DNA from 3 places in the Methylobacterium sp. 13MFTsu3.1M2 genome. Region 1 is predicted to be linked to each of the others. Evidence: predicted binding sites of a transcription regulator. Region 1 holds the regulator's gene; each other region holds the start of a gene.
What was found. Region 1 encodes PhoB, which activates phosphate uptake and scavenging genes when phosphate is short. Its sites were predicted from a motif close to TGTCATNNANCTGTCAT; they were not measured.
Positions count from the first base shown of each region.

Region 2: a site for PhoB is predicted at 4,894-4,910, ahead of phnC (phosphonate ABC transporter ATP-binding protein). Genes of this name have one in related genera too.
Region 3: a site for PhoB is predicted at 7,109-7,125, ahead of BM314_RS20365 (YdcH family protein). Genes of this name have one in related genera too.

Region 1 is NZ_FOMM01000016.1:114,935-124,271, reverse strand. Features, by position in the region: gene pstC (phosphate ABC transporter permease subunit PstC) at 1-921, shown strand, start outside; gene pstA (phosphate ABC transporter permease PstA) at 934-1,824, shown strand; gene pstB (phosphate ABC transporter ATP-binding protein PstB) at 1,847-2,662, shown strand; gene phoU (phosphate signaling complex protein PhoU) at 2,772-3,491, shown strand; gene phoB (phosphate regulon transcriptional regulator PhoB) at 3,614-4,309, shown strand; gene BM314_RS17190 (protein-disulfide reductase DsbD family protein) at 4,489-6,645, opposite strand; gene BM314_RS17185 (aminopeptidase P family protein) at 6,801-8,639, opposite strand; gene BM314_RS17180 (hypothetical protein) at 8,778-9,032, shown strand; gene BM314_RS17175 (ribosome modulation factor) at 9,033-9,221, opposite strand; gene BM314_RS17170 (50S ribosomal protein L11 methyltransferase) at 9,272-9,337, opposite strand, start outside.
Region 2 is NZ_FOMM01000021.1:127,387-136,723, reverse strand. Features, by position in the region: gene phnG (phosphonate C-P lyase system protein PhnG) at 1-232, opposite strand, end outside; gene phnF (phosphonate metabolism transcriptional regulator PhnF) at 312-1,055, shown strand; gene phnE (phosphonate ABC transporter, permease protein PhnE) at 1,208-2,074, opposite strand; gene phnE (phosphonate ABC transporter, permease protein PhnE) at 2,071-2,952, opposite strand; gene phnD (phosphonate ABC transporter substrate-binding protein) at 2,969-3,898, opposite strand; gene phnC (phosphonate ABC transporter ATP-binding protein) at 4,002-4,850, opposite strand; gene BM314_RS21230 (LbetaH domain-containing protein) at 4,965-5,585, opposite strand; gene BM314_RS21225 (DUF1045 domain-containing protein) at 5,578-6,264, opposite strand; gene BM314_RS21220 (ceramide glucosyltransferase) at 6,290-7,438, opposite strand; gene BM314_RS21215 (inorganic phosphate transporter) at 7,636-9,264, shown strand.
Region 3 is NZ_FOMM01000020.1:100,168-109,504, forward strand. Features, by position in the region: gene BM314_RS20335 (MFS transporter) at 1-1,295, opposite strand, end outside; gene BM314_RS20340 (hypothetical protein) at 1,435-1,968, opposite strand; gene BM314_RS20345 (phosphodiester glycosidase family protein) at 2,192-2,941, shown strand; gene BM314_RS20350 (NADH:flavin oxidoreductase/NADH oxidase) at 2,951-4,069, opposite strand; gene BM314_RS20355 (phospholipase A2 family protein) at 4,257-4,730, shown strand; gene BM314_RS20360 (propionyl-CoA synthetase) at 4,779-6,707, opposite strand; gene BM314_RS20365 (YdcH family protein) at 6,913-7,095, opposite strand; gene BM314_RS20370 (YdcH family protein) at 7,227-7,487, shown strand; gene purE (5-(carboxyamino)imidazole ribonucleotide mutase) at 7,566-8,066, shown strand; gene BM314_RS20380 (5-(carboxyamino)imidazole ribonucleotide synthase) at 8,063-9,175, shown strand.

The DNA.
Region 1 (9,337 bases):
AAAGCGCCGAGCCGGAGCCTCGACACGCTGTTCCGGACCTGCTCGTACGGCGCGGCCCTGCTGGTGCTGCTCGTGCTCGCCGGCATCCTCGGCTCGATCCTGTACGGCGGCTGGCCCGCCTTCCGCGAGTTCGGCTTCGGCTTCCTGACCTCCAGCGCCTGGAACGTCGGGACCGAGCAGTACGGCGCCCTGGTCGCGGTGATCGGGACCGTCGCCTCCGCCTTCCTGGCCCTGCTGATCGGCGTGCCCGTCTCGCTGGGCATCGCGGTCTACCTCACCCAGCTCTGCCCGGGCTGGGCCCGCAAGCCGGTCGCCATGACGATCGAGCTGCTCGCGGCCGTGCCGAGCATCATCTACGGCATGTGGGGCCTGTTCGTGTTCGCGCCGCTCCTGGCGCGCTACGTCCAGATCCCGGTCTCGAACCTCGTGGAGGGCATGCCGATCGTCGGCACGCTGTTCTACGCCCGGGTGCCGTCGGGCGTCGGCGTGTTCACCGCCGGGATCATCCTGGCGATCATGATCGTGCCGTTCATCGCCTCGATCGCCCGCGACATGCTCGACCAGATCCCGACCGTGCTGCGCGAGAGCGCCTACGGGATCGGCTGCACCACCTGGGAGGTCGTGCGCCACGTGCTGGTGCCGCAGGCGGCCGTCTCGATCATCGGCGCGATCATGCTCGGCCTCGGCCGGGCGCTCGGCGAGACGATGGCGGTGACCTTCGTGGTCGGCAACGCCAACCGGCTCTCGGCCTCGATCTTCGACCCCAGCTCGACCATCGCGTCGCGCATCGCCAACGAGTTCAACGAGGCGGACGGCCTCCAGCTGAACGCGCTGATGGCTCTGGGCTGCATCCTGTTCGTGATCACCTTCGTGGTGCTCATCATCGCCCGGCTGCTGACGCGCCGCGTCCAGGCCGCCTGAGGAGCACGCGCGATGGTTTCCTCCAGCACGATCGCCCCGGCCGCACAGCGCCGCCCCGGCCGCGTCCGCCAGGGACGCCGTGTCGCCGACCGGACCCTGCGCGTCGCCTGCGCCGCCGCGACGGTGGTCGGCGCCCTGGTCCTCGGCTCGATCCTGGTGATGCTGATCGTCCAGGGCGTGCGCGGCTTCACGCCGACCCTGTTCACCAACCCGACCCCGGGCCCGGGCTCGGAGGGCGGCGGCATCGCCAACGCCATCCTGGGCAGCCTCGTTCTGACCGGGATCGGCATCCTGATCGCGACGCCGGTCGGCGTCATGGCCGGGACCTTCCTGGCCGAGTACGGGCGCGGCTCGAAGCTGGCCGCCCTCATCCGTTTCCTCAACGACGTCCTGCTCTCGGCGCCGTCGATCCTGATCGGCCTGTTCGTCTACACGCTGATGGTGCGGCCGATGGGCACCTACTCGGGCTGGGCCGGCGGCGTGGCGCTGGCGATCATCGCCGTGCCGGTGATCGTGCGCACCACCGAGGACATGCTGCGCCTCGTGCCCGGCACCCTGCGGGAGGCCGGCGCGGCGCTCGGCGCGCCGCCCTCGACGGTGATCATGAGCGTGACCTGGCGGGCGGCCTCGGCCGGCATCGTCACCGGCATCATCCTGGCCCTCGCCCGCATCGCCGGCGAGACCGCGCCGCTGCTGTTCACCGCGCTCAACAACAATTCCTGGTTCTCGGCCAACCTGATGGGCGGCGTCGCGAACCTGCCGGTGATGATCTACCAGTTCGCCCTCTCGCCCTACCCGAACTGGCAGGGCCTGGCCTGGGCGGGCGCGCTCCTGATCACCACCACCATCCTGGCGCTGTCGATCATCGCGCGCCTCGTGATCAAGCCGCAGGCCTCGCGCTGAGCCCCCTTTCGAGGACACGACGATGAACGCCGCCTCCGCGATCCCCACGGTCGAGCTGAACCGCAACCGCGCCGAAGAGGGCGGCCCCGTGCGGATCGCCGTCAAGGACCTGAACTTCTACTACGGCAGCTTCCACGGGCTGAAGGACGTCAACCTCAACTTCCACGACCGGCAGGTGACGGCGCTGATCGGCCCTTCCGGCTGCGGCAAGTCCACCCTGCTGCGCTGCTTCAACCGGATCTACAGCCTCTACCCGGAGCAGCGCGCGGAGGGCGAGATCCTGCTCGACGGCGAGAACATCCTCAGCCCCTCCGTCGACCTGAACGAGCTGCGCTCGCGCATCGGCATGGTGTTCCAGAAGCCGACGCCGTTCCCGATGTCGATCTACGACAACGTGGCCTTCGGCCTGCGCCTCTACGAGAAGCTGCCGAAATCCGAGCTCGACGGCCGGATCGAGGAATCCCTGCGCAAGGCCGCCCTCTGGGACGAGGTGAAGGACAAGCTCCGGCAGCCCGGGACCGGCCTGTCGGGCGGCCAGCAGCAGCGCCTGTGCATCGCCCGGACGGTGGCGCAGAAGCCGGAGGTGATCCTGTTCGACGAGCCGACCTCGGCCCTCGACCCGATCTCGACCGGCCGCATCGAGGAGCTGATCGAGCAGCTGCGCGACGAGTTCACCATCGTGATCGTCACCCACAACATGCAGCAGGCGGCGCGCATCTCGCAGTTCACCGCCTTCATGTATCTGGGGCAGCTCGTCGAGTTCGGTCCGACCAACCGCATGTTCATGAACCCGACGGAACGCCGCACGCAGGACTACATCACCGGCCGCTTCGGCTAGTCTGCCGGGCCGCTCCGGTCCCGGGACCGCCGCTCGCGTCTCCGGCGCGCCGGCGGGTCCCGCAAGCCTCCCGGAGGGCCGTCCCCGGGACTCCATCGAAGGATCCGCCATGCCCGGCCATATCGTCACCTCCTACGACACCGACCTGGAGAACCTGCGTCGCTCGATCTCGGAGATGGGCGGCGTCGCCGAGAAGATGACCGCGGAGGCGACCGACGCCCTCGTGCGCCGGGACGACACGCTCGCCCAGGCGGTGATCCTCGCCGACAAGCGCCTCGACGCGCTGCAGCGGGACATCGAGGAGCGCGCCGTGCTGCTGATCGCCCGGCGCCAGCCCCTGGCGATCGACCTGCGCGAGACCATCTCGGCGATCCGCGTCTCCGGCGATCTGGAGCGGATCGGCGACCTCGCCAAGAACGTCGCCAAGCGCGTGGTGGCGATCTCCGACCAGGCGCCGGCCCAGAAGATCGTGCTCGGCGTGCGCCACATGAGCGACCTCGCCGAGGGTCAGCTGAAGGACGTGCTCGACGCCTACGGGAGCCGCGACGTCCAGGCGGCCCACGACGTCTGGGAGCGCGACGGCGAGATCGACGCCCTGTACAATTCCCTGTTCCGCGAGCTCCTGACCTACATGATGGAGGATCCGCGCAACATCTCGTTCTGCACGCATCTCCTGTTCTGCGCGAAGAACGTCGAGCGCATCGGCGACCACACCACCAACATCGCCGAGACGATCCACTACCTCGCCACGGGCGAGACGCTGGCGGGTGACCGGCCGAAGAACGACGCGTCGAACTACGCGACCGTGGACGGCGTGCAGGCGCCGTGAGGCGCCAACCCCGGCGCCTTCCTGTGGGCGCGGCCGGGGTCACTCTCCGTGCGGGTTGAGGCGGGGCGGCGCCTCCTGCACCATCCGGTGACCGCCCGCAGAACGAGTTTTCGAACGTGAGCATGCAAGTCCTGATCGTCGAGGACGAGGAGGCCCTGAGCACGCTGCTGCGCTACAACCTGGAGGCCGAGGGCTTCCTGGTGGATTCGGCGGCGCGCGGCGACGACGCCGAGCTGCTCTTGGCGGAGCGGATCCCGGACCTCGTCCTGCTCGACTGGATGCTGCCCGGCCTCTCGGGGATCGAGCTGTGCCGCCGGATCCGGGCGCGCCGGGAGACCGAGCGCCTGCCGGTGATCATGCTCACCGCCCGCGGCGAGGAGGGCGACCGCGTCCGCGGGCTCGGCACGGGCGCCGACGACTACATCGTCAAGCCGTTCTCGGTCCCGGAGCTGCTCGCCCGGATCCGCGCTCTCCTGCGCCGGGCCAAGCCCGCCCACGTCTCGGACCGGCTGGCGGCCGGCGACCTGGAACTCGACCGCACCGGCCACCGCGTCCGCCGCGGCGGCGAGGAGCTGCATCTGGGCCCCACGGAGTTCCGGCTCCTGGAATTCCTGATGCTGGCGCCGGGCCGGGTCTTCTCCCGCGAGCAGCTCCTCGACGGGGTGTGGGGCCACGACGTCTACATCGACGAGCGCACCGTCGACGTCCATGTCGGGCGGCTGCGCAAGGCGCTGAACGGCCCGCGCCAGACCGACCCGATCCGCACGGTCCGGGGCTCGGGCTACGCCTTCGACGAGACCTTCTCGCTGGAGGCCTGAGGCGGCCTCACGGGCCGTCCGGATAGGACTTCGCTCCGGCGCACCGTCATCGCGAGCGCAGCGAAGCGACCCAGGGCGGCGGGACGCCTGTGAGCGTGGCGCTGCTGGGTCGCTTCGCTCCGCTCGCAAAGACGCTGGGACGGGCCCGCGAAGATTCGCGCGTCCCGACCTCCAGGGACTCAGCGCGCCAGCGCCGCGCTCCGGCCCGAGGCGGCCGGCACCGCCTCCAGCGCCGCCAGGACCGTCCCCTCGGTGAGGATCTGCGGCAGCACCTGGGGCTCTCCCGTCCCGGTATAGAGCAGGTAGAGCGGGACGCCGCTGCGCCCGTGCTTCTCCAGGAGGCGGGTGATCTCGGGGTTCTGGTTGGTCCAGTCGCCCTTCATGTAGGTCACGCCGCGCTCGGCCATCGCGGCCCGCACGGCCTTGGTGTTGAGCGAGGTCGCCTCGTTGACCGCGCAGGTGATGCACCACGCGGCGGTCATGTCCACGAAGACGGGGCGGTGCGCGTCGACCAGGGCGTCGAGGCGCGCCTGCGTGAACGGCTCGATCCCGTCGGCGGCGGCCTGCGCGGCCGGCGCGGCGCGGTCCCGGGGCAGGGTGACGGCGAGGGCCCCGACGGCGATCAGCGCCAGCGCGGCGGCGGCCTGCGCGACCCGGCCAGCCCGCGGCGGGGCGGCGCGGCCGTGCTCCCAGGCCCAGGCGGCGAAGCCCACGAGGACGAGGCCGATCAGCGCCGTCAGCAGCCCGCGCGGGTCGACCTGCTGCGCCAGCACCCAGATCAGCCACGCCACGGTGGCGTAGACCGGGAAGGCCAGCACCTGCTTGAGGGTCTCCATCCAGGCGCCCGGCCGCGGCAGCGCCCGCAGGGCCGGCGGCCAGAGGGTCAGGAGCAGGAAGGGCAGGGCGAGGCCGAGGCCGAGGCTCGCGAAGACGGCGAGCGCCACGCCGGCGCTCTGGGTCAGCGCGAAGCCCACCGCCGAGCCCATGAACGGCGCCGTGCAGGGCGTCGCCACCAGGGTCGCGAGCACGCCGGTGAAGAACGAGCCGCTCAGGCCGCCGCGCCGGGTGAGGCCGTCGCCGAGGCCGGCGAGCCGGCCGCCGACATGGACCGCGCCCGAGAGGCTCAGGCCCATCGCGAACAGCAGGTAGGCGAGCCCCGCCACGATGGCGGGCGACTGGAGCTGGAACCCCCAGCCGATCGCGGCCCCGCCGCTCTTCAGGCCGATCAGCGCGGCGGCGAGCGCCAGGAAGCTCGCCAGGACGCCGGCCGTGTAGGCGAGGCCGTGGAGCCGCAGCCGGGCCGGCCCCTCGCCCGCGTGCCGCACGAGGCCGAGCACCTTGATCGACAGGACCGGGAAGACGCAGGGCATCAGGTTGAGGATCAGGCCGCCGAGGAAGGCGAAGGCCGCGGCGGTCGCCAGCGTCAGCGCGTCGAAGTCGGCGGCGGCCGGCGCGGTCGCGGGCGGCGCGGTCGCGGCCGGCGCCGCGGCGGCCGGGAGGACCGGCTCGTCGCCGTACGCGAAGGCGAGCCGGCGGGTCCCGGCGGCGTCGACCGCCTCGACCGTCAGGACGCCGGGCAGCGCGGCGGGCACCGGGTCGGTCGGGCTGCTCCGGGCGAGGGTCAGGTGCAGGCCGGTCCCGTCGACGCTCATCACCTGCGCGGCGGCGTTGTCGATCGCCGTCTCGGCGTAGGGGAAGTACGCGGCGTTCCGGACCGCCTCGGGCTTGAGGCCGGCCGCGGCGAAATCGAGGCGCAGGGTGTCGCCCTGGCTCGACAGGCTCAAGGGCCAGAGCGCCGGCACGGGGAGCGCAGCGCGGGCGCGCGCGAACAGCGCGGCGTTGGCCGGGTCCGGCTCGGCCTTGCCGACCGGCAGGGTCAGGGCGAGATCGGCCGAGCCGGGCACGCACTCGGTCTCGCAGACGAGGTAAGTCAGCTTGGCCTGGATCCGCACCGGGTCGGCCGGGTCGAGGCTCGGCGGCGGCGTCACCGGGACGAGGAGCGTGACCTCACCCTCGTAGCCGTAGTTCATGAGAGTCGCGATCGGAATGCGCTCCGGCGCCGGCCACCGGATCGCGCCGGCGCTGAAGCCGGCCGGCAGGGTCCAGGTCACCTCCGGGGGCAGGCCGGAATCGCCCGGGTTGCGCCAGTAGACGTGCCAGCCGGGCTTGACCTGCATCCGCACCGCCAGCGTGAAGGGCTGCGCGCCGGCGACCGCGGCGGACTCGGCCACGAGGCTCGCGCGCACGAGGTCCGCGGGCGTGCGGAACCCCTGTGCCGCGGCGGCCGAGAGGCTCGCGGCGAGGGCCAGGATCAGGAGGACGAGGCGGCGGATCATGCTGTCCCTTCGCGCGCGGGGCGGTCGCGGTTTCACGCGCGGCGTGTCGGGCTCGGCGCGGGCGTTTCCATGGCGTCCGGTCTTACCATGGCGTCCGGTCTTACCATGGCGTCGGGTCTTACCACGGACCGCGTTCGGGATCCCCTGCGGCCGGCTCACCCCTCGAGCGGCGCCGTCGCCCGCTCGAGCCAGTCGCGCGTCGCGGTGTCGAGCCCGGGCGCCAGGGTCTCGCGGACCCTCGCATGATAGGCGTCGATCCAGGCCCGCTCCCCGGGCTCGAGCAGGTCCGGCCGGATCAGCCGGCGGTCGTAGGGAGCGAGCGTCAGCGTCTCGAAGCCGAGCATCGGGCGCTCCCCGCCCGCGATCGCGCGGGCCTCGACCAGGACGAGGTTCTCGATCCGGATGCCGTAGGCGCCGCGGGCGTAGTAGCCCGGCTCGTTCGACAGGATCATGCCGGGCTCGAGCGCCACCGTGCCGGTCTTGGCGATCCGCTGCGGCCCCTCGTGCACCGACAGGAAGGCGCCGACGCCGTGACCGGTGCCGTGGTCGAAGTCGAGGCCCGCCTGCCAGAGCGGTGCCCGCGCGAAGGCGTCGATCTGGGCGCCGGTCGTGCCGACCGGGAACACCGCCCGGGCGATGGCGACGTGCCCCTTCAGCACCCGCGTGAACCGGTCGCGCATCTCCGGGCTCGGCGCGCCGACCGCGACCGTCCGGGTGATGTCGGTGGTGCCGTCCGGGTACTGCGCTCCCGAATCGATCAGGAACAGCTCGCCCGACTGGACCGCCCGGTCCGTGGCGCGGCTCACCCGGTAGTGGACGATCGCGCCGTTCGGTCCGGAACCCGAGATCGTGGGGAACGAGACCTCGCGCAGGTCGCCGCCGGCGGCCCGGAAATCTTCTAGGGCCTCGACGGCGGCGATCTCGGTGAGGCCGCCGGCCACGGCCGCACCGTCGAGCCAGGCGAGGAAGCGCGCGACGCTCGCCCCGTCCCGGACATGGGCGGCGCGGGCGCCCGCGATCTCGGCGGCGTTCTTGACCGCCTTCATGCCGGTTATCGGGTCCTTGCCGACATCGGCCGTGCCGCCGGCAGCCTCGATCTTCTCCTTCACGGCGACGGCGCCGGTGGCCGCGTCGAGGCGGACGCGCGCGCCCGCCAGGGATGCCAGCCCGTCGTCCAGGTCCGCCCGCGGCAGGATCTCGGCGATCGGCGCGAGTTCCGCCCGCAGGGCCGGATCAACGTTCGGAGAGACGAGGTACAGCCGGGCCCGTCCCTCGCGCGGCAGGATGGCGTAACCCAGCGCCAGGGGCGTGTGGGCGACGTCGGACCCGCGCAGGTTGAAGGCCCAGGCCAGGTTGTGCGGGTCGGAGATCACCAGGGCATCGCAGCCGCCCTCGGCGAGCGCCGCCCGGATCCGGGCGAGCTTGTCGGCGGACGCCTCGCCGCACAGCGCGTCCGGATGGACCACCACCGGACCGGCCGGCGGCCGCGGCCGACCGGCCCAGACCGCGTCGACGAGGTTCGGCACCGCCCGCACGGTCCCGCCGGCGCGGGTCACGGCCCGCTCCAGGCGCGCCAGACCGTCCGGGGTGTGCAGCCAGGGATCGTAGCCGAGCACCTGATCCCGCCGCAGGTTGGCCCCGACCCAGGCCTCCGGCGTCGATTCGGCGAGCGGCACCACCGTGACGAGACCGGTATCGACCTGCTCGGGCGCCTGCAGGGTGTAGCGCCCGTCGACGACCAGCGCCGCGGGCTCCATCAGGATCACGGCCGTGCCGGCCGAGCCGGTGAAGCCGGTGAGCCAGGCCAGCCGCTCGGCGTCGGCGGGAACGTATTCCGACTGGTGCTCGTCGGCCCGCGGCACGACGAAGCCGTCGAGTCCGGTCTCGCGCAGCGCCGCCCGGAGGGCCTCGATCCGCTCGGCGCCCTTCCGGTGGCTCGGGTCGTCGAAGCTCTGGAAGCGCTGGCGCTGTCGGGACGGACGGGTCTCGGTCATGTGGCGAGCCTAGCGCCCGCCGCTCCCGCGTCGCAACACCCTGTTGTCATGAGAAAGAGGTTGGTGGGAGGTCGGTTGCGGTGCTTAAAGATCGTTAGCAATCTTATCACGCCGCGGATTCTCGCTTATTACTCAGACATGCCACGCCGCGTTTACTACCGGATCAGCGACAGACCCGACGGCCGCTTCGACGCCGTCGTGACGATCGAGCCCGACACGGTCGTCCGCCGCGACGGCTTCGATTCGCTCGCCGAACTCGAAGAGTGGATCGACGGCCTGCGCGCGCTGATGGCGGCGCTCGGCGCGCCGGTGTCGCAGGCGGACGCACCGGGGTCGCCGGCCGAGACCGCGGGCGCGCCGGACCGGCCGGGCCGGCTGCGCACCGCGCGCTGATCAGCCGTTCGTGATCGGCAGGTCCGGCGCCCGGTCCGCGGGTGCCCCGTCGTAGCCCTCGATCCAAGCCCGGCGCGCGGGCGAGTCGGCCGGATAGGGGCAGGCATCCTTGGGCCGCCCCTGCGCCCGGGCGCGGGCGCCCTCGGCGATGGGGTCAGCGGGCGGATCGTGGAGCGACGTCTGGCTCATGGCCGGACAACACGCCGGCGCGCGGGGAGTTCGGGGCGATGCCGCGCGGGTCAGCGCCGCGGACGCTGCGCCGCACCACCGCGCGCCAGGACCAGGGCGACCCACCCCTCGATCAC
Region 2 (9,337 bases), on a different contig from region 1:
TGACCTCGCCGAGATTGAACGGGCGACCGTCGCCGCCGATCCGGCCCGACGCCATCACGAGACCGGTCTCGGGCGGACGCAGGTCCGCGGCCGCGGGCGCTTCGAGGCCCGACACGGCCGCCTCGAGGGCCGCCTCGAGATCCGCGCGGCTCGCCTCGGCACAGAGGGCCATGACCGCCTGGCGCGCCGCGGTCTCGCCCTCGGATCCCGGATGTCTCGGGGTCGTCGTCATCGCGAATCCCTTCGTCGCTCGGTTGTCTAGGTGTATAGACAACTGGCGTGCGCCGCACAAATGAAGTTTGGATGACAGGATGGATGCGCAGGAGCAGGCGGCCGGCCTCGTCCGGGGCGAGGGGCTGACGGCGTGGCGGCAGATCGCCGACGCGCTGACGGCCGAGATCGCGGCGGGACGCTACGCGCCGGGACAGCAGCTCCCCGCCGAGGCCGCGCTGGCGGCGCGGTTCGCGGTGAACCGGCACACGGTGCGGCGCGCCCTCGCGGCGCTGGCCGAGGGCGGGCTCGTGCGCGCCAGCCAGGGCCGGGGCACCTTCGTGGAGGAGGCGCCGCTCGCCTACCCGATCGGGCCGCGCACGCGCTTCTCCGAGATCGTCGCCGGGGCCGGGCGCGAGGCCTGGGGCGACCTCGTCGCGGCGACCACGGTCCCGGCCGGGACCGAGCAGGCGGCGTCCCTGGCCCTCGCCCCCGGCGCGCCGATCCTGGAGCTGCTGACGGTCCACCGGGCGGACGGCGCCCCGCTCTCGACGGCGCTGACCTGGCTGCCGCTGCCGCGCTTCGCGGGTTTCGCCGAGGCCTACGCGGCGCGTGGCTCGATCACCCGGGCCTTCGCGACCTGCGGCGTCCACGACTACACCCGGCTCTCGACACGGATCCGGGCCCGCCCCGCGGATCCCGCGGAGGCGCAGCGCCTCGACATCGCGCCGGCGCGGGTCGTGCTGGTGGTGTCGAGCGTCAACATCGATCCAGCCGGCGTGCCGATCCAGGCGAACCGCACCCTGTTCGCCGCCGACCGCGTGGAGCTGGTGATCGGCGGGTGATGCGATGCCCGCGCGACGTCCGCGCGACCTCCGCGCGATGTCCGCGCGACGGCCTCGGCACTCCGTCCTCGCGAGCGGAGCGAAGCGAGCCGGGGCAGAGCGACCCTGGGTCATTGCGCTCCGCGCGTGATGCCGGAAAGCCGAGGCCTCCCTCAGCGCGCCGCCGGCCCGATGATCGCCCGGCGCAGGCGGGTCGAGACCCAGTCGATCGCCGCCACGGTCACGAGGATCATCAGCACCAGGAAGGCGACCTGCTGCAGCTCCAGCACGCGGATCAGCTCGGTGAGGTACTGGCCGATGCCGCCCGCGCCGACGATGCCGATGATCGTCGCCGACCGGGTGTTCGACTCGAAGAAGTAGAGGACCTGGCTCGCCAGCACCGGCAGCACCCCGGGGATCAGCCCGAAGCGGATGCGGTGGAGCGCCGAGCCGCCCGAAGCGACGACGCCCTCGCCGGCCCGCTTGTCGCAGGTCTCGATCGCCTCCGAGAACAGCTTGCCGAGCGCGCCGAAATCCGAGCACGCGATCGCGAGCGCCCCGGCGAACGGGCCCAGGCCGACGACGTTGATCCAGATCAGCGCCCAGATCAGCACGTCGACCGAGCGCATCACGTCGAGGCCGCGGCGGACCGCGAACCGCGCGAACGGGTTGGGCACGACATTCCGCGCCGCCAGGAACGCCACCGGGAAGGCGAGGATCGCCGCCGTCAGCGTGCCCAGGAAGGCGATGCCGAGGGTCTCGCCCAGCGCGTGCAGGAAGGTCCAGAACTGGCCCTCCGGCGATGGCGGTAGCATCAGCACCGCGAAGGTGCCGAGCCGCCCGAGCCCGTGGAGGATCCGCGCCACCGAGAAGTCGAGGCGCCAGTAGCCGAGCGCCGCAAGCCCCACCAGGACGACGAGCAGGGCGGCGAGCCGCGCCCGCCCCGGCCAGTCGGTGTGGAACTGCGCGGGGTAGCGCGCGCGCAGGCGGCCGAGGTCGGCCCGGGCCGCCGCCCGCAGGGTCTCGGGACGCGCGCTCATCGGGCGTGCTCCGCGCCGATCAGGCGGTGGCGGACCCGCTCGGTGACGAGGTCGATGCAGAAGACGGTCAGGATGATCAGCACGAGGATCGCGCTCACGTCCGCGTAGTAGAAATTGCGGATCGCCACGAGGAATTCCTGGCCGATGCCGCCGGCGCCGACGAAGCCCATCACCCCGGCGCCGCGCACGTTGATCTCGAAGCGCAGCAGCGCGTAGGAGGCGAAGTTCGACAGCACCTGCGGCAGGACCGCGAAGCGCACCGTCTGGACCCAGGTCGCGCCCGAGGCCGACAGGCCCTCGACGGGCCGCATGTCGATGTTCTCGACCACCTCGGAGAACAGCTTGCCCAGCGCGCCCGTGGTGTGGATCGCGATGGCGAGCACGCCCACCATCGGGCCGAGGCCGAAGGCGATGACGAAGATCAGCGCGAACACGACCTCGGGGACGGTGCGGCACAGTTCCAGGAGGCGCTTGGCGCCGACGCGCAGCACGCGCGACCGCACGAGGTTGGCGGCGGCCACGAAGCTGAGGGCGAAGCCCGCCAGCCCCCCGAGCAGCGTCCCGAGATAGGCCATGAGCAGGGTCTCGCCCAGCAGGCCCAGCCATTTGGGCAGGCCCCAGTACCAGGCGCGGACGTCCTCCAGCGGGTGCTCGAGGCTGATCGGCGGCAGGATCTGCTGGATGTAGGCGGTGAACTTGCCGATGTTCTCGGCGAAGACCAGCGGCCGCACCTCGGCGATCAGGCCCGCGACCACGGCGAGCGCCGCCACCAGGGCGAAGCCCGCCAGCGTGCGGCGGCGGGCCTCGCCGGTCGCCGCCGCGTAGAGGCCGGAGAGGGCGGCTGCCCGCTCCGGCGACAGGGGTGTCAGACCGCGCAAGGCGGGCGGCTCCGGATCAGGACTTCCGGCGCTGCTCGTCATTGAACCGCAGCATGTCGATGATCGGCTGGTAATCCTTGAGGGTCACCGGCGTGAGATCCTGGTCCTTGCCGTCGGAGAGCCGGTCGAACGCGGCCTTGTCGGCCTTCGGCAGGGCCACGAAGGCGTCGCGGATCTTGGCCTTCAGGTCGTCCGGCAGGCTCGCCAGCACGGCGAAGGGCCCCTCCGGCAGGAAGTCGGACTTGAACACGACCCGGAAGTCCGACTGCTGCATCGGCGTGCCGTCGGGCTTCTTGAGCATGCCCTTGGCGGCCATGCGGGTGACCATCGTGTCGGTCTCGGAGTTCCACAGGTTGGCGGCGGCGTCGGCCGTGCCCTGGGTGAGCGCCAGGACGGCGTTCTCGTGGCTGCCCGCGTAGAAGGTCTTGCCGAAGAACTTCTCGACGTCGTAGCCGGCCCGCTTCAGGAAGAAGCGCGGCGCCTGGTTACCGGAGGTGGAGTTCGGATCGACCAGCGCGAGGTTCTTGCCCTTGAGATCCTCGACGGTCTTGTAGGGGCTGGAGGCCAGCACGTAGACCACCGAATAGTAGCCCGAGGCGCCGGTCTCGTGCTTCTGGTTGACGATCGGCTCGATCTTGACGCCGGTCATCACGGCCCGGGCGAAGGAAGCCGGCCCGTACCACGCGATCTGGATGTTGCCGGCGCGCTGGCCCTCGATCACGGCGGCGTAGTCGCTCGCCACCCGCAGCTTCACCGGCACGCCGAGGGTCTTGGTCAGGTAGGCGGTGAGCGGCGCCCAGCGGTCGGCGGTGCCCGAGGCGTTCTCGGCCGGGATCACGCCCAGCGTCAGCTCCGGATACTGAGCCTTCCAGTCCTGGGCGGCGGCCGGCAGGCCGAGGAGGGCGAGGGCCGCGGCGGCGGCGGCGAGGGTGCGTCGGGTGATCATCGGGTCGTCCTTCGTGGCGTCGGCGAGGTTCGGCCGGCCGGAGGCCGGTCGGGCGTTTCCGAACAGTTTCGTTGGCGGTTTCTGTTGGGGCCCGGGGCCCGGGTCAGGCGCCGAGGGCGGCCTCGCGGACCGGGCGTACCGGTACGAGACCGGGCCGGCCCGGCATCGCGGCCCGCTGCTCCGCCTCGCGCTGCGCGGAATCGTCCAGCACCTCGCCGGCCTCCAGGCCGTAGAGCCGGCGCGCCACGTCCTCGGTGAGGTCGAAGGGGCCGCCCTCGAACACGACCCGCCCGGCCGCGAGGCCGACGAGGCGGTCGCAGTAGGCGCGGGCGAGGTCGAGGGAGTGCAGGTTGCACAGCACCGTGATGCCGTAGCGCCGGTTCACGTCGGCGAGCGCGTCCATCACGAGCCGCGTGTTGCGCGGGTCGAGCGAGGCGACCGGCTCGTCGGCGAGCAGGATCTCGGGTTCCTGCACGAGGGCGCGGGCGATGGCGACGCGCTGCTGCTGGCCGCCCGACAGGCCGTCGGCCCGCTGGCCGGCGAACTCGCCCATGTCGAAGCTCTCCAGGGCGGCGAGGGCCATGGCCCGGTCCTCGGCGGACCATTGCCGGAGCAGGGCGCGGTGGGTCGGCACGTGGCTGAGGCGCCCCATCAGCACGTTGGTCATGACGTCGAGCCGGCCGACGAGGTTGAATTGCTGGAAGATCATGGCGCAGCGGGTGCGCCACTCGCGCAGCGGGCGGCCGCGCAGGGTGGTGACCTCGCGGCCGTCGTGGAGGATGCGCCCCGAACTCGGATCCGCCAGCCGGTTGATGAGGCGCAGCAGCGTGGACTTGCCGGCACCGGACCGGCCGATCACCCCGACGAAGCTGCCGGGCTCGATCCGGAGCGACACGCCGTCGACGGCGCGTCGGTCGCCGTACTGGCGCGTGAGATCCTCGATAACCAGCATGCCACCATCCGCCGGGGAACGGCCGCACGTAGACGCCGGTTTGACGACGATTGGATGACGTATTCGGAACGATTATATTTGCCGGCGCAGCATCTCGGCTTTTCGATAGCCGACTTAATCTTCGTGGCGCTCCAGGAATGCTTCGATGGGCAGCCCGCGGAAATCCGGCAGCGCCCGGCGCAGGCGCTCGTGGTCCCAGTCCCACCACGCCAGGCGGGTCAGACGGTCAGCGACCACCTCGGGGAAGCGGCGCCGGACCGGCCGGGCGGGATTGCCGACGACGATCGTGTAGGGCTCGACGTCGCGGGTGACGATGGCGCCCGCCCCCACCACCGCGCCGGTGCCGATCGTGCGCCCGGGCAGGACGACTGCGCCGTGGCCGATCCAGACGTCGTGGCCGATCGCCACCGGGCTCGCCCGGCGCCGGTCGAAGAAGGCGGGCTCGTCCAGTTCCTCCGGCCAGTAGGCGCGCGCCCGGTAGGTGAAGTGCGCCTGCGACGCCCGCTCCATCGGGTGGTTGCCGGGATTGATCCGCACGCTGGCGGCGATCGAGCAGAACTTGCCGATCGCGGTGTAGATCACCTCGCCGTCCTCACCGATGTAGGAATAGTCGTCGAGGGTCGTCTCGGTGAGGCGGGTGCGGGCGCCGACCTCGGTGTAGCGGCCGAGGCGGCTGTCGACGACCCGGGCGCTCGGATCGAGGGCGGGTTCGAGGCCGAGGGGGCGGTCAACCACGGGCCTCTCCGAAGGGCAGGCGCGCCAGGAGCCGGAACGGCCCCGACCCGTCCTGGGTCAGGAGGCTGACGGCGTCGATCCGCAGGGGCTCCGGTCCCGCGGCGGCGTAGGCCTCGGACAGGCGCCGGTGCCAGAGGTCGCGCTCCGCCTCCGGCAGGGCGTCGGTCAGGGTCATGTGGAAGCGGAAGGCCTCGAACACGTAGGGGTAGCCCCAGCGGTCGAGGAGCGCGCGGCCGCGCGGGTCGAGGCGCTCCGGCCGGCGCTTGGCGCGCTCGGCCTCCGTGAGCGGTGCCCGGAACGGGTCGAGGGCGGCGACGCACTCGGCGGCGAGGAGCCCGAGTTCCGGCGGGGGTGTCTCCGGCACCAGGGCGAGGAACGGCCCGAGGGCGGCGACCCGGAGCGGCCCCACCGCCACTGGCGGGTGCGCGGCCGCGAGGGCGCGGGCGGCGGCCACGAGGTCGGCCTCCCCGGTGCCGGGGGCGAGGCGCAGCGGCGCCTTGAGGGTGGCGTGGAACCCGTAGACCCGCGCGCCGGCCGTGACGGGTGCGAGATCGCCGAGCCCCTCCGGGTGCGGCACCGGCAGCCCGGTGACGTTGTCGGTGCCGAGGATCGCCCGGCCGAAGGCTTCGAGGCGCGAATCCGGGGCGGGCAGCCAGTAGAGGGCGTAGCGGCGCGACACGTCAGGGCCTCCGATCGCCGGGCGGTCAGGCCGTCGGCGCGTAGGTGCGCGCGTCGGCGGCCCGCCGGGGGCGCACGTCCATGGCATTGCCCCGCCACACGATGGCGCTCCGCATCCAGGCGCCGACCCAGATCGCCGGGATCAGGGCGTCGCGCGCCAGGAAGGCGGCCAGCGTGCGGGGCGAGCGGTGCCAGCCCGCGCGGACCGCGAGCCGGTGCTCGGCGGCATAGCACAGGGCGGCGAGGCCGGCAGCGCCCGCGAGGCCCGCGAGGCTTCCGGCCCAGAGGGCGACGAGGAGCGCCGGCAGCAGGACGCCGCTGCCGATCTCGGGGGCGAAGAACAGCGGGAAGGTCACGCGGCGCAGGCGCGCCCAGCGCAGCTGCCGCGCCCAGACCTCCCGGAAGCCGCGCGGGCCGAGCGGCTGCTCGAACGGGCTCGCCACGAGGTGGACCCGCTTGCCGGCGGCGCGCACGAGCTTGGTGGCGGCCGCGTCCTCGGCGATCTCGGCCGCGAGCGCCTGGAGGCCGCCCTGCGCCTCCAGGAAGGGCTTGTGCCAGAGCATGCTCTTGCCCTGCGCGAAGCCCAGCCCGAAGGCCTCGGCGGCGTATTGCCAGCGCGCCTGCAGGGTGTTCAGGAAGGCGCACTCCACCTCCGCCATGAAGCTGCCCGGGCGGGCGCCGGCCGGGGTGGAGCAGACGAGGCCGGTATCGGCGCGCCACGCCGCCTGCAGCCGCTGGAGGTAGTCCGGCGGCATGGCGACGTTGGAATCGGCGAGCACCACCCAGTCGTGGGCGGCGGCGCGCCAGCCGCGCAGGCAGTTGTTGAGCTTCGGGTTGGCGCTGACGCGCTCGTCGCCGCGGATCAGGCGGGCGGGCACGTGCGGGTGGGCCTCGATCAGGCGCTCCACCATCGGGACGATCGGGTCGGCCGGGTCGGCCACGCAGAAGATCAGCTCGTAGGACGGGTAGTCGAGACGGAAGCTGCGGAGGAGCATCTCCTCGCTGTAGGCCTCGACCCCGCGCAGGGGGCGGACCAGGGAGACGGGCGCGCCGTCCGGGAACCGCGACGGGCCGTGGTCCCGGCCGAGGCGCCGGGCCGCGACGGCGATGCTGCCGATCTGGACGACGGCCAGGAGCGCGCCGAGGGACAGGGCCGGCACCGTGGCGTCAATCATGCGGATCCCTCGTGCGATCGGGCGAGCGGTCCGGTCCGCTAGCGGCCGGACCGCGTCAGGCGTGTGACAGCGCCGCCCGACGCTCTCGGACACGCTCTCGGACACGCTCGCCGACGCGCGGCGTCGCGGGCCGTCACCCAACCGTCACCGCGCGGTTTTAATCCCCGCTCACCACGAAAGATTCCGCGCGAGGGTTCATGTCCGATACCGCCGTGATGCCGTCGGGGGCGGTGGGAGGCCGGAAGGCGGGCGGCCCGCGCCTCGACCACGGGATGCATCTCGGCGGGGTGGTGGCGTTCCTGCTCGTCCTCGTGGCGGGCCTGGGCTACGCGGTGGTGAGCCTCATCGCGGACATGAACGCGGTCGGGGAAGCGCCCCTGGCCTACGGCGCCTTCGCGCTGCTCGGCCTCGCCCTGCTGATCGCCCTCGCCTTCGAGTTCGTGAACGGCTTCCACGACACGGCCAACGCGGTCGCCACGGTGATCTACACCCACTCGATGCCGCCGCTCGTCGCGGTGATCTGGTCGGGCGTGTTCAACTTCCTCGGCGTGATGCTGTCCTCGGGCGCCGTGGCCTACGCGATCGTCACGCTGCTGCCGGTCGAGCTGATCCTCAACGTCGGCTCGCACGCGGGCTACGCGATGATCTTCGCGCTGCTGCTGGCGGCCATCATCTGGAACCTCGGGACCTGGGCGTTCGGGCTGCCGAACTCGTCGTCCCACGCGCTGATCGGCTCGGTGCTCGGCGTCGGCCTCGCCAACCAGCTGATGAACGGCGGCGACGGCACCGCGGGCGTCGACTGGACCCAGGCGCTCAACGTCTTCAAGGCGCTGCTGTTCTCCCCGGTCTGCGGCTTCGTGCTCGCGGCGCTGCTGCTGCTCGCCCTGAAGGTCACGGTCCGCCGCAGGGACCTCTACGAGGCGCCCGCGGGCGACGCGCCCCCGCCCCTCTGGATCCGCGGCCTGCTGATCCTCACCTGCACGCTGGTCTCGTTCTTCCACGGCGGCAATGACGGGCAGAAGGGCATGGGCCTGATCATGCTGATCCTGATCGGCGCCGCCCCCACCGCCTACGCGCTCAACCGCACCATGGCGGACGACACGACGCCCGCCTTCGTGCAGGCCTCGACGGCGGCGAGCGCGGTGTTCGCCGCCCGCGCCCCCGGCGCGGCGGTGCCGGACGCCGCGGCCGCGCGCCGGACCGTGACGGAGGCGCTCAAGACCAAGGCGCTGAACACGCCGCCCGTGTACGCGGCGCTGGCGGCGCTCTCGAACGACATCGCCGCCAGCGTGAAGAATTACGGCGCGATCCGCACGGTGCCGGCCGCCCAGACCCAGAACCTGCGCAGCGACATGTACCTCGCCGCCGACGCGGTGCGCGTGCTGCCGGGCGCCGGGGCGGACTTCTCGGAGGCCGACAAGGCCGACCTGAAGCGCTACGCGGGCCTGCTCAACGACGGCACGCGCTACATCCCGGGCTGGGTCAAGGTCTGCGTCGCCCTGGCGCTGGGTCTCGGTACCATGGTCGGATGGAAGCGCATCGTCGTCACGGTGGGCGAGAAGATCGGCAAGACCCACCTGACCTACGCGCAGGGCGCCTCGGCCGAGATCGTCGCCGCCGGCACGATCGGACTGGCCGAGCTCTACGGCCTGCCGGTCTCGACCACCCACATCCTGTCGTCGGGCGTCGCCGGCACGATGGCGGCCAACGGCTCGGGCCTCCAGATGTCCACGGTGCGCAACATGGCGCTCGCCTGGATCCTGACCCTGCCGGCGGCGATCACCCTCGCGGCCGCTCTGTTCTACCTCCTGCGCCACGTGTTCTGACGCGGGTCCGGCCGGACGGGCCGGAGACCGCGCTCCGCCCCCCGACGAAGCGACCCGGTCTCCGGCCTCCCGC
Region 3 (9,337 bases), on a different contig from region 1:
GCGTGCAGGACCTTGCCGCGCGTCTCGGGCAGCGCGAAGGCCGCCAGGAAGAAGATCCCGTAGGCGACGGCCGCGAAGATCGCGATGGCCGAGGCGAGGCCGGCGCGCTCTGCGAGGTAGCCGACCAGCGCCGGGAACAGGGCGCCGATGCCGCGGCCGAAATTGTAGCAGAACCCCTGCCCCGAGCCGCGCAGGCGGGTCGGGTACAGTTCGGTCAGGAAGGCGCCCATGCCGGAGAAGTAGCCGGAGGCGAAGAAGCCCAGCGGGAAGCCCAGCACCCAGAGCACGCCGTTCGAGAGCGGGATCTGCGTGTAGGCCACGATCACCGCGATGGCGCCCAGCGAGAAGATCAGGAAGAGCGGCCGCCGGCCGAGCCGGTCGGCGAGCCACGCGCCCACGAGGTAGCCGGTGAACGAGCCGATGATCAGGGCCGCGAGGTAGCCGGTGGAGGACACGATCGACAGGTGGCGCTCGGTGGTCAGGAAGCGCGGCACCCAGGTGGTGATCGCGTAGTAGCCGCCCTGGCAGCCCGCCGCCGCCAGGGAGGCGAGCAGCGTCGTCTTGAGGATCGGGCCGGAGAAGATCTCCCAGATCTGCGGCCGGTCGCCCGTGGCGGCGGCCCGGGCGCGGGATTCGGCGGCGACCTCCGGCTCCTTCACGTAGCGGCGCAGGTAGAACACCAGCAGCGCCGGCAGCGCGCCCACCGCGAACATCCAGCGCCACGCGGTCTCGGGCGGCAGAAGCGAGAACAGCACCGCCTGCGACAGGACCGCGAGGCCCCAGCCGATCGCCCAGCCGGACTGGACCGAGCCCACCGCCCGGCCGCGATACTCGGCCCGGATCGTCTCGCCGATCAGCACGGCGCCGGCCGCCCACTCGCCGCCGAAGCCGAGGCCGAGCAGCGCCCGCGCGATGAGCAGCTGCTCGAAGTTCTGCACGAAGGCGCAGAGGAGGGAGAACAGCGAGAACCAGAGGATCGTGATCTGCAGCGTCAGCACCCGGCCGATGCGGTCGGCGACGAAGCCCGCGAGCCAGCCGCCGAGCGCCGAGGCCAGCAGCGTCACCGTGGCGGCGAGCCCGGCCGTGCCGGCATCGACGTGCCACAGCGCCATGATCGTGCCGATCACCAGCGGGTAGATCATGAAGTCCATGCCGTCGAGGCACCAGCCGGCGGCGCACGCCCAGAAGGTGTGCCGCTCCGGCGGCGTCATCGATCGGTAGAAGGCGGTGAGGCTGGCGTCGCGGATCTCGACCGCGTCCACGCCCGTGGGCCCCTGCCCGGTTGCTGAACTCATCACCGCCTCCCGCCGCCCGATACCAGTATCAGCGTCCCGGGCAGAGCTGTCCAACGATGCGGCGGATCACGCAAGCAAACGGAAAGGAAAAGGCCGCCCGGAGGCGGCCTGTCCCGTTCTTTTCACGCTCGATCGAGGCTCAGTAGCAGCGCTCGACCAGAACCCGCCGGTAGCCGTAGGGCGTCCAGCGCACCCGCGGGACCGTGTAACAGCCGCCGCCGTAGCCGTAATCGCCGCCGTACCCGTAGCCGACGGGGGCGTAGCCGCCGCCGTAACCGTAGCCGTAACCCGGGTAGCCGTAGCCGCCGTAGAGACCACCGGCCGCGAGGCCGAGCCCGACGCCGAGGCCCAGGCCGCCGAGCCCGTAGCCGTAGCCGCCGCGGTAGCCGTAACCGCCGCGCCAGCCGTAGCCCCGGCCGTAGAAGCCGCGGCCGTAGCCGAAGCCGCCCGGACGGAAGCCGACGCCGCGGAAGCCGCCGCCGAAGCCGCCGTTGCGGAAGCCGCCGAACCCGCCGCCGCGGAAGCCGCCGCCGAACCCGCCACCGTGGAAGCCGCCGCCGAAACCGCCGCCATGGAAGCCGCCGCCGCCGAAGCCGCGCGCGTCCGCGCTGGCCGGCGCCAAGGCCAGAGCACCCGCCGCCAGCAGGGCCGAGCCGAGCACTGCACCCTTCATCACGTCATCTCCGTGGAAACACGCCCTCTGCGGCTAAGAACGCTCGAACCGGTAAAACGGTCCAGCCCCGGCCGCGGCGCGCGGTCGCGAGACGCACCCGGCCGCGTCCGGACCCATCCGGGCGCGGCTCGGACACGAAATTCGCCGCTTTCCAGGGCGAAGGGCGGGCCGAACGAGCTTCGCCGTCCCCGACTCGCCGTCCCCGAGCTGCCTGGAACGAATGATGATGCTGCGCCCGGCTCACGCCCTCTTGATCACGCTGCTCGCCCTCGCGGCCCCGGCCCGGGCGGCCGCCCCGGCCGCGACGGAGCCCTGCCGGGCGGTCGAGGCGCAGGGTGAGACCTTCACGGTCTGCACCATCGACCTCCGGAAGCAGCGGCTGCGGCTGTTCTGGCTCCAGGACGACGGCAAGCCCTACGGCGCCCTCGGCACCCTCGCCGAGAAGCAGGGCGGCCGCCTCGCCTTCGCGATGAACGCCGGCATGTACGACAAGGACCAGGCGCCGGTCGGCCTCTACGTCGAGAACGGGCACGAGCTGAAGCGCGTCTCCACGGCGGACGGGCCGGGCAATTTCCACCTGAAGCCCAACGGGATCTTCTGGCTGAAGGGTGAGCGCGCCGGGGTGGTCGACACGTCCCGCTACCTGCGGGCGAAGATCCGGCCGGATTTCGCCACGCAGTCCGGGCCGATGCTGGTGATCGACGGCCAGATCCACCCGAAGATCGCCGCCGACGGGCCGAGCCAGAAGATCCGCAACGGCGTCGGCGTGCCCGGCGACGGGCACGTGGCGATCTTCGCGATCTCCGAGCGCCCGGTGACCTTCGGCGCCTTCGCGCGGCTGTTCCGCGACGATCTCGGCTGCCGGAACGCCCTGTTCCTCGACGGCTCGGTCTCCAGCCTCTACGCGCCGAACCTCGGCCGCACCGACATCAGCCGCCCTCTCGGGCCGCTGGTCGGCGCGCTGCCGCGGTGAGGGCCGCCCTCAGCGCTGGCCGAAGGCCGTGTCCTTGAACAGGTCCTTGTACTCCCGCGGCTGCGAGCGCCAGTACTGCTTGGGCGCGCGCACCCGGGCGCCGAGCTCGGCGGCGGCGTGCCAGGGCCAGCGCGGATCGTACAGCATGGCGCGGGCGAGCGAGATCGCGTCCGCCCGGCCCTCCTGCAGGATCGTCTCCGCCTGCCGGGCCTCGGTGATCAGCCCGACCGCGATGGTGGTGAGCCCGGTCTCCGCCTTGATCCGCTCGGCGTAGGGCACCTGATAGCCCGGCCCGAGCCTGATCGCCTGCTTGGGCGAGACGCCGCCCGTGGAGACGTGGAGCGCCGGCGATCCGGCCCGCTTGAGGGCCTGGGCCAGCTCCACCGTCTCGTCGAGATCCCAGCCGTCCTCGACCCAGTCGGTGGCCGAGACCCGCAGCCAGACCGGGCTGCCGGCGGGGACGACATCCCGCACCGCGTCGTAGACCTCCAGGGGGAAGCGCATGCGGTTGGCGAGGCTGCCGCCGTATTCATCTGTCCGCTTGTTGGCGATCGGCGACAGGAACTGGTGCAGCAGGTAGCCGTGGGCGCCGTGCAGCTCGACGGCCTCGATGCCGAGGCGCACGGCCCGCTTGGCGGTGGCCACGAACTGGTCGCGGACGCGCTTCAGGTCGGCGGCGTCGAGGGCGTGGGGCGGGACCTCGCCCTCCCCGTGCGCGACCGCCGAGGGCGCCTCGGTGCGCCAGCCGTAGGCGTGCTCCGGCGCGATCTGCTGGCCGCCGGCCCAGGGGGCCTCGCTGGACGCCTTGCGCCCGGCATGGGCGATCTGGATGCAGACCGGGATCGGCGCGTACTCGCGCACGGCGTCGAGCACCCGACCCAGCGCCCGCTCGCAGCCGTCGTTGTAGAGGCCGAGATCCCAGGCGGTGATCCGCGCCTCCGGGGAGACCGCGGTGGCCTCCAGGGTCAGCAGGCCAGCCCCCGACATGGCGAGCTGGCCGAGATGCATCATGTGCCAGTCGGTCGCCTCGCCGTCCCGCGCCGAGTACTGGCACATCGGCGCGACGAGGATGCGGTTCTCGAGCGTCAGCGCGTCGAGCGTCAGCGGTTCGAACAGGCGAGCGGTCATCGGCAACTCCTGGTGGAGGGTTCACTCTGGCCCAGGACGGGCGCGCCGGCCAGTGCGGTGCGGCAGAGCACCTCTGCGAGCGGGCGTTGCGGGAACTTGCGGATGTGGCCGCCCGTTTCCTGGCCTGTCGCCGCATCGCGGCAATCGACGCGAACCGCCTGAGGGGGCGAGATCGCCCGAGGTCCAGATGATGCTCACCAGACTCGCCGTCCCGCTCGCCCTGGCCGCCGGCTGCGCCGCCCTCGCGGGCACCGCCCAGGCCCAGCCCGCCGCCTTCGGCGGCCCCAAGATGCTGATCCACGGGAATTACTGCGGACCGGGCAACAACGCGCCCCTCCCGCCGATCGACGCCCTCGATGCCGCCTGCGCCCGCCACGACGCCTGCACGCCGAACGGCGGCCTGCCTTCGGAGGCCTGCAATCTCCGCCTGCAACAGGAGGCGACGCTGATCTCGCGCGATCCGCGGCAGCCGCAGGATGTCCGGTCCCTCGCCGGCCTCGTGGCCGCCACCGCGACGCTGATCCCGTCCGAGCCGAACGCCCGGCGCGTCCCGGCCTCGGTCACCACGGGTCCGACCGCGGGGACCTACGCGCCCGCCCTGACGCAGCCGGCGCCGACGGTCGATATCGACACCGACGACGACGGCGCCGACGCGGATTGAGGCGGGCCGCGATCGCCCGTCAACGCGCAAGCGGCGCGGTCCGGCACCCTACCGGTCCGCGCCGATCTCCCGGTCCTTCAGGCTGTCGCCGATCTCGTCGAGGGCCGCCGCGTCGTCGATCGTCGCCGGCATCGTCCACGGCTCGTGATCGGCGATGCGCTTCATCGTGGCCCGCAGGATCTTCCCCGACCGGGTCTTGGGCAGCCGCGGCACGGTCAGCGCCAGCTTGAAGGCCGCCACCGGGCCGATCTCGTCCCGCACCTTGGCGACGAGTTCCCGCTCGATCGTCTCGGTCGGCCGGGCGACGCCGGCCTTCAGCACCACGAACCCGCAGGGCACCTCTCCCTTCAGCGCGTCGCGGATGCCGATGACCGCGCATTCCGCCACGTCCGGGTGGCTCGCCAGCACCGCCTCCATGCCGCCGGTGGACAGACGGTGGCCCGCGACGTTGATGATGTCGTCGGTCCGTCCCAGGACCGTGATGTAGCCGTCGGCGTCGATCACCCCGGCATCCGACGTGTCGTAGTAGCCCGGGAAGGTGGCGAGGTAACTCGACCGCATACGGTCGTCCGAGCCCCAGAGGGTCGGCAGGCAGCCGGGCGGCAGGGGCAGGCGGATCGCGATGGTGCCCATGGTCCCCGCCGGAACCGGCTTCCCGCCCTCGTCCAGGACTTCGACCCGGTAACCCGGCATCGGCACGCAGGTGCTGCCGTGCTTCACCGGCAGGAGGCCGAGGCCCATCGGGTTGCCGGCGATCGGCCAGCCGGTCTCGGTCTGCCACCAGTGGTCGACGACCGGTCGGCCCAATACGCGCTCGGCCCAGGCGACCGAGTCGGGGTCAGCGCGCTCGCCCGCCAGGAACAGGCTGCGGAAGGCCGAGAGGTCGTGATCGGCGATCCGGGCGCCCTTCGAATCCTCCTTCTTGATCGCCCGCAGGGCCGTGGGCGCGGTGAACAGGCAGACCACCCCGTACTCGGCGACCACCCGCCAGAAGGCACCGGCATCGGGCGTGCCGACAGGTTTTCCCTCGTAGAGGACCGTGGTGCAGCCGTGCAGGAGCGGCGCGTAGACGATGTAGGAATGACCGACGACCCAGCCGATGTCGGAGGCGCAGAAGTAGGTCTCGCCGGGCTGGACGCCGTAGAGGTTCGGCATCGACCAGGCCATGGCGACGAGGTAGCCACCGGTATCGCGGACCACGCCCTTCGGCTTCCCGGTCGTGCCGGAGGTGTAGAGGACGTAGAGCGGGTCGGTGGCGGCGACCGGCACGCACGCCGCGCTCCGCCCCGCCGTCCGGGCGGCCGCCACGGTCTCACCCCAGTCGCGATCCCGGTCCGCGACGAGGGTCGCGGGCCCTTGCGGGCGCTGGAGGATCAGGCAGGCCTCCGGCTTGTGCCGCGAGGCCGCGATCGCCGCGTCGAGGAGCGGCTTGTAGGCGACCACGCGGTTCGGCTCGATCCCGCAGGAGGCGGCGAGCACCACCTTCGGCGCCGCGTCCTCGATCCGCACCGCCAGCTCGTTGGCCGCGAAGCCGCCGAACACCACCGAGTGAACCGCGCCGAGCCGGGCGCAGGCCAGCATGCCGAACAGCGCCTCGGGCACCATCGGCATGTACAGGATCACCCGGTCGCCCTTGCCGACGCCGAGGTCGGCCAGCACGGCGGCCAGCACCGCCACCTCGTCGCGCAGCGCCCGGTAGGTGATGCTGCGCTTGGTCCCGGTCACGGGCGAGTCGTAGCGGATCGCCACCTGATCCGCCCGGGCCCCGTCCGCGTGGCGGTCCACCGCGTTGTGGCAGGCGTTCAGGGTGCCGTCCGGGAACCAGCGTCCGTAGGGGCCGGAATCCGGCGCGAAGGCCCGCTCCGGCGCCCGCGCCCAGTCGAGGGCCCGCGTCGCACCGAGCCAGAACGCCTCGGGGTCGCGGCAGGCCGATTCGTAGATCTCCGGGTAGCGGCCCGGCAGGCTGGCTCTCGTCATCGGTTGGGCGTTTCCTCGCGGACCGCTCTCCGGCGGCGGGTCGCAGAGTAGCCCATTCTCGCGCGCACGGGAGTGGCCACGGGAGGGAGTGGCCACGGGCGTGACGGCCGCGGCTCGGTGCCCCCCATGAGAAAACCGCCGCACCGGGGCTCCCGATGCGGCGGTCGTCAGCGTGAATTCGCTATCGGATTGGACGTCTCAGGCGTCAGTGCAACGTGTCGTTGCCCGCCTGAAGCTTGTTGATCTCGTCCTTGAGGAGGAGTTTCCGTCGCTTCAGCTCGGCGATGTGGAGGTCGTTCGCCGAAGGTCTGTGGATCGCTTCCTGAATCTCGCGCTCGAGGGCTTCGTGCTTCCGGGCGAGTTGGTTCAGATGCGTCTGCAGCGACATGAGTCGAATCTCCTGTCATCGTTTCGACACAACGAGATTGGCACAGGATGCCGGACCTGTCGAAGCGTTTTCTGCTGCTAAGTCTGATGATTGCTTACCGCGCCGCCTTGTCCGGCGCCGGAGCGTGACGCATGCTCTCGGGCGACGAACGGTCTTCGGGTTCTCAGGTGACGATGGCGGACGAGGCGGGTGAGGGTGCGCAGTCGGACCTCCTGGGCGAACTGGCGCGGCTGCGCGAGGAGCACCGGGATCTCGACAGCGCCATCGAGGCGCTGGAGCGCAGCGTTGCCGGGGACCAGCTCCAGATCCAGCGCCTGAAGAAGCGCAAGCTCACGCTGCGCGACCGCATCTATCACATCGAGGACGCGCTCACGCCGGACATCATCGCCTGATGCCGGTGGACGCCCTCCGGCCCCGCCTTGCCGCAGGCCCGCGCCGCCTGTAAGCGCCCTCTTTTGCCGGGATCAACGATGGCGTCGCCTCCTCCGGTCGCGATCATCATGGGCAGCCAGTCCGACTGGGCGACCATGCGTCATGCCGCCGAGACGCTCGACGCGCTCGGCGTACCCTACGACGCGCGCATCGTGTCGGCCCACCGCACGCCGGACCGGCTCGTCGCCTTCGCCAAGGGCGCGGTCGCAGCCGGCCTCAAGGTGGTGATCGCCGGTGCGGGCGGCGCCGCGCACCTGCCCGGCATGGCGGCCGCGATGACCCGCCTGCCGGTCTTCGGCGTGCCGGTGGAGTCGAAGGCCCTCTCCGGCCAGGACAGCCTGCTCTCCATCGTCCAGATGCCGGCCGGCATCCCGGTGGGGACCCTGGCGATCGGCCGGGCCGGGGCGGTGAACGCGGCCCTGCTCGCCGCCGCCGTCCTGGCGCTGACCGACCCGGACTTGGCGGAGCGCCTGGAGGCGTGGCGCGCGGCCCAGAGCGCCTCGGTGGCCGAACGGCCGGTGACGGAAGAGAACGCGTGACGGACAAGATCCTCGGCCCCGGCTCCATCCTCGGCATCGTCGGTGGGGGCCAGCTCGGGCGCATGATCGCGCTCGCGGCGGCCGATTACGGCCTCAAGGCGCATGTCTACGCGCCCGACGCGGACAGCCCCGCCTTCGACGTGGCCGCCCGGACCACCTGCGCGGCCTACGACGACGCCGCGGCGCTGGCGGATTTCGCCCGCGGCGTCGACGTCGTGACCTACGAGTTCGAGAACATCCCGCACGCAACCGCCGACGTCCTCGCCCGGCACGCCGTCCTGCACCCGAACGCGCGCGCGCTCTCGACCACGCAGGACCGGCTCTCCGAGAAGGAGTTCATCAACGGCCTGGGCATTCCGACGGCGCCGTTCCGGGCGGTGGACACGCCCGACGACCTCGACCGGGCGATCGAGGTGATCGGCCTGCCGGCCGTGCTCAAGACCCGCCGCTTCGGCTACGACGGCAAGGGGCAGCGCATGCTCCGCGAGCGGGCCGAGGGCGACCGCAATGCCCTGTTCGCCGAGTTCGGCGGCGCGCCGCTGATCCTGGAGGGCTTCGTGCCGTTCGAGCGCGAGGTCTCGGTGGTGGGCGCGCGCGGGCGCGACGGCAGCTTCGCGGCCTACGACCTCTGCGAGAACGAGCACCGCGACCACATCCTCGCCCTGACCCGGGTGCCGGCGCCCGGCGTGTCCGCCGAAACGGGCCGCGCCGCCGTCGAGATCGCCCGGCGGATCGCCGACGCCCTCGACTATGTCGGCGTGCTCGCCGTCGAGATGTTCCTCGTCCGCGAGGACGGGGCGGAGCGGCTCGTGGTCAACGAGATCGCGCCCCGGGTGCACAATTCCGGCCACTGGACCAGCGAGGGCGCGCTGACTTCGCAGTTCGCCCAGCACGTGCGCGCCGTCTGCGGCTGGCCGCTGGGCGATGCGGGCCGGGTCGGCGGCCTGCCCGTCGAGATGCGCAACCTGATCGGCGCCCAGGCCGACGACTGGCACGCCCTGCTGGCCGAGCCCGGCGCCCACCTGCACCTGTACGGCAAGGGCGAGGCGCGCCCCGGCAGGAAGATGGGCCACGTCACGCGTCTCGGGCCTGGCCCGACCGGATCCTGAGGCTTCGAGGGCACACCCGCGTCGCCGCATGACCGCCGGAAGGCCGTTCGCGGTCCCGCGGAACGGTCGAGCCATACCTTCGCCACATCCCGCCGCTTCCACGACACCGTGGTCGGTTCCGAATGCTGCCGCTCGAGCCCGCCCGCACCGCTCCGGTCCCGC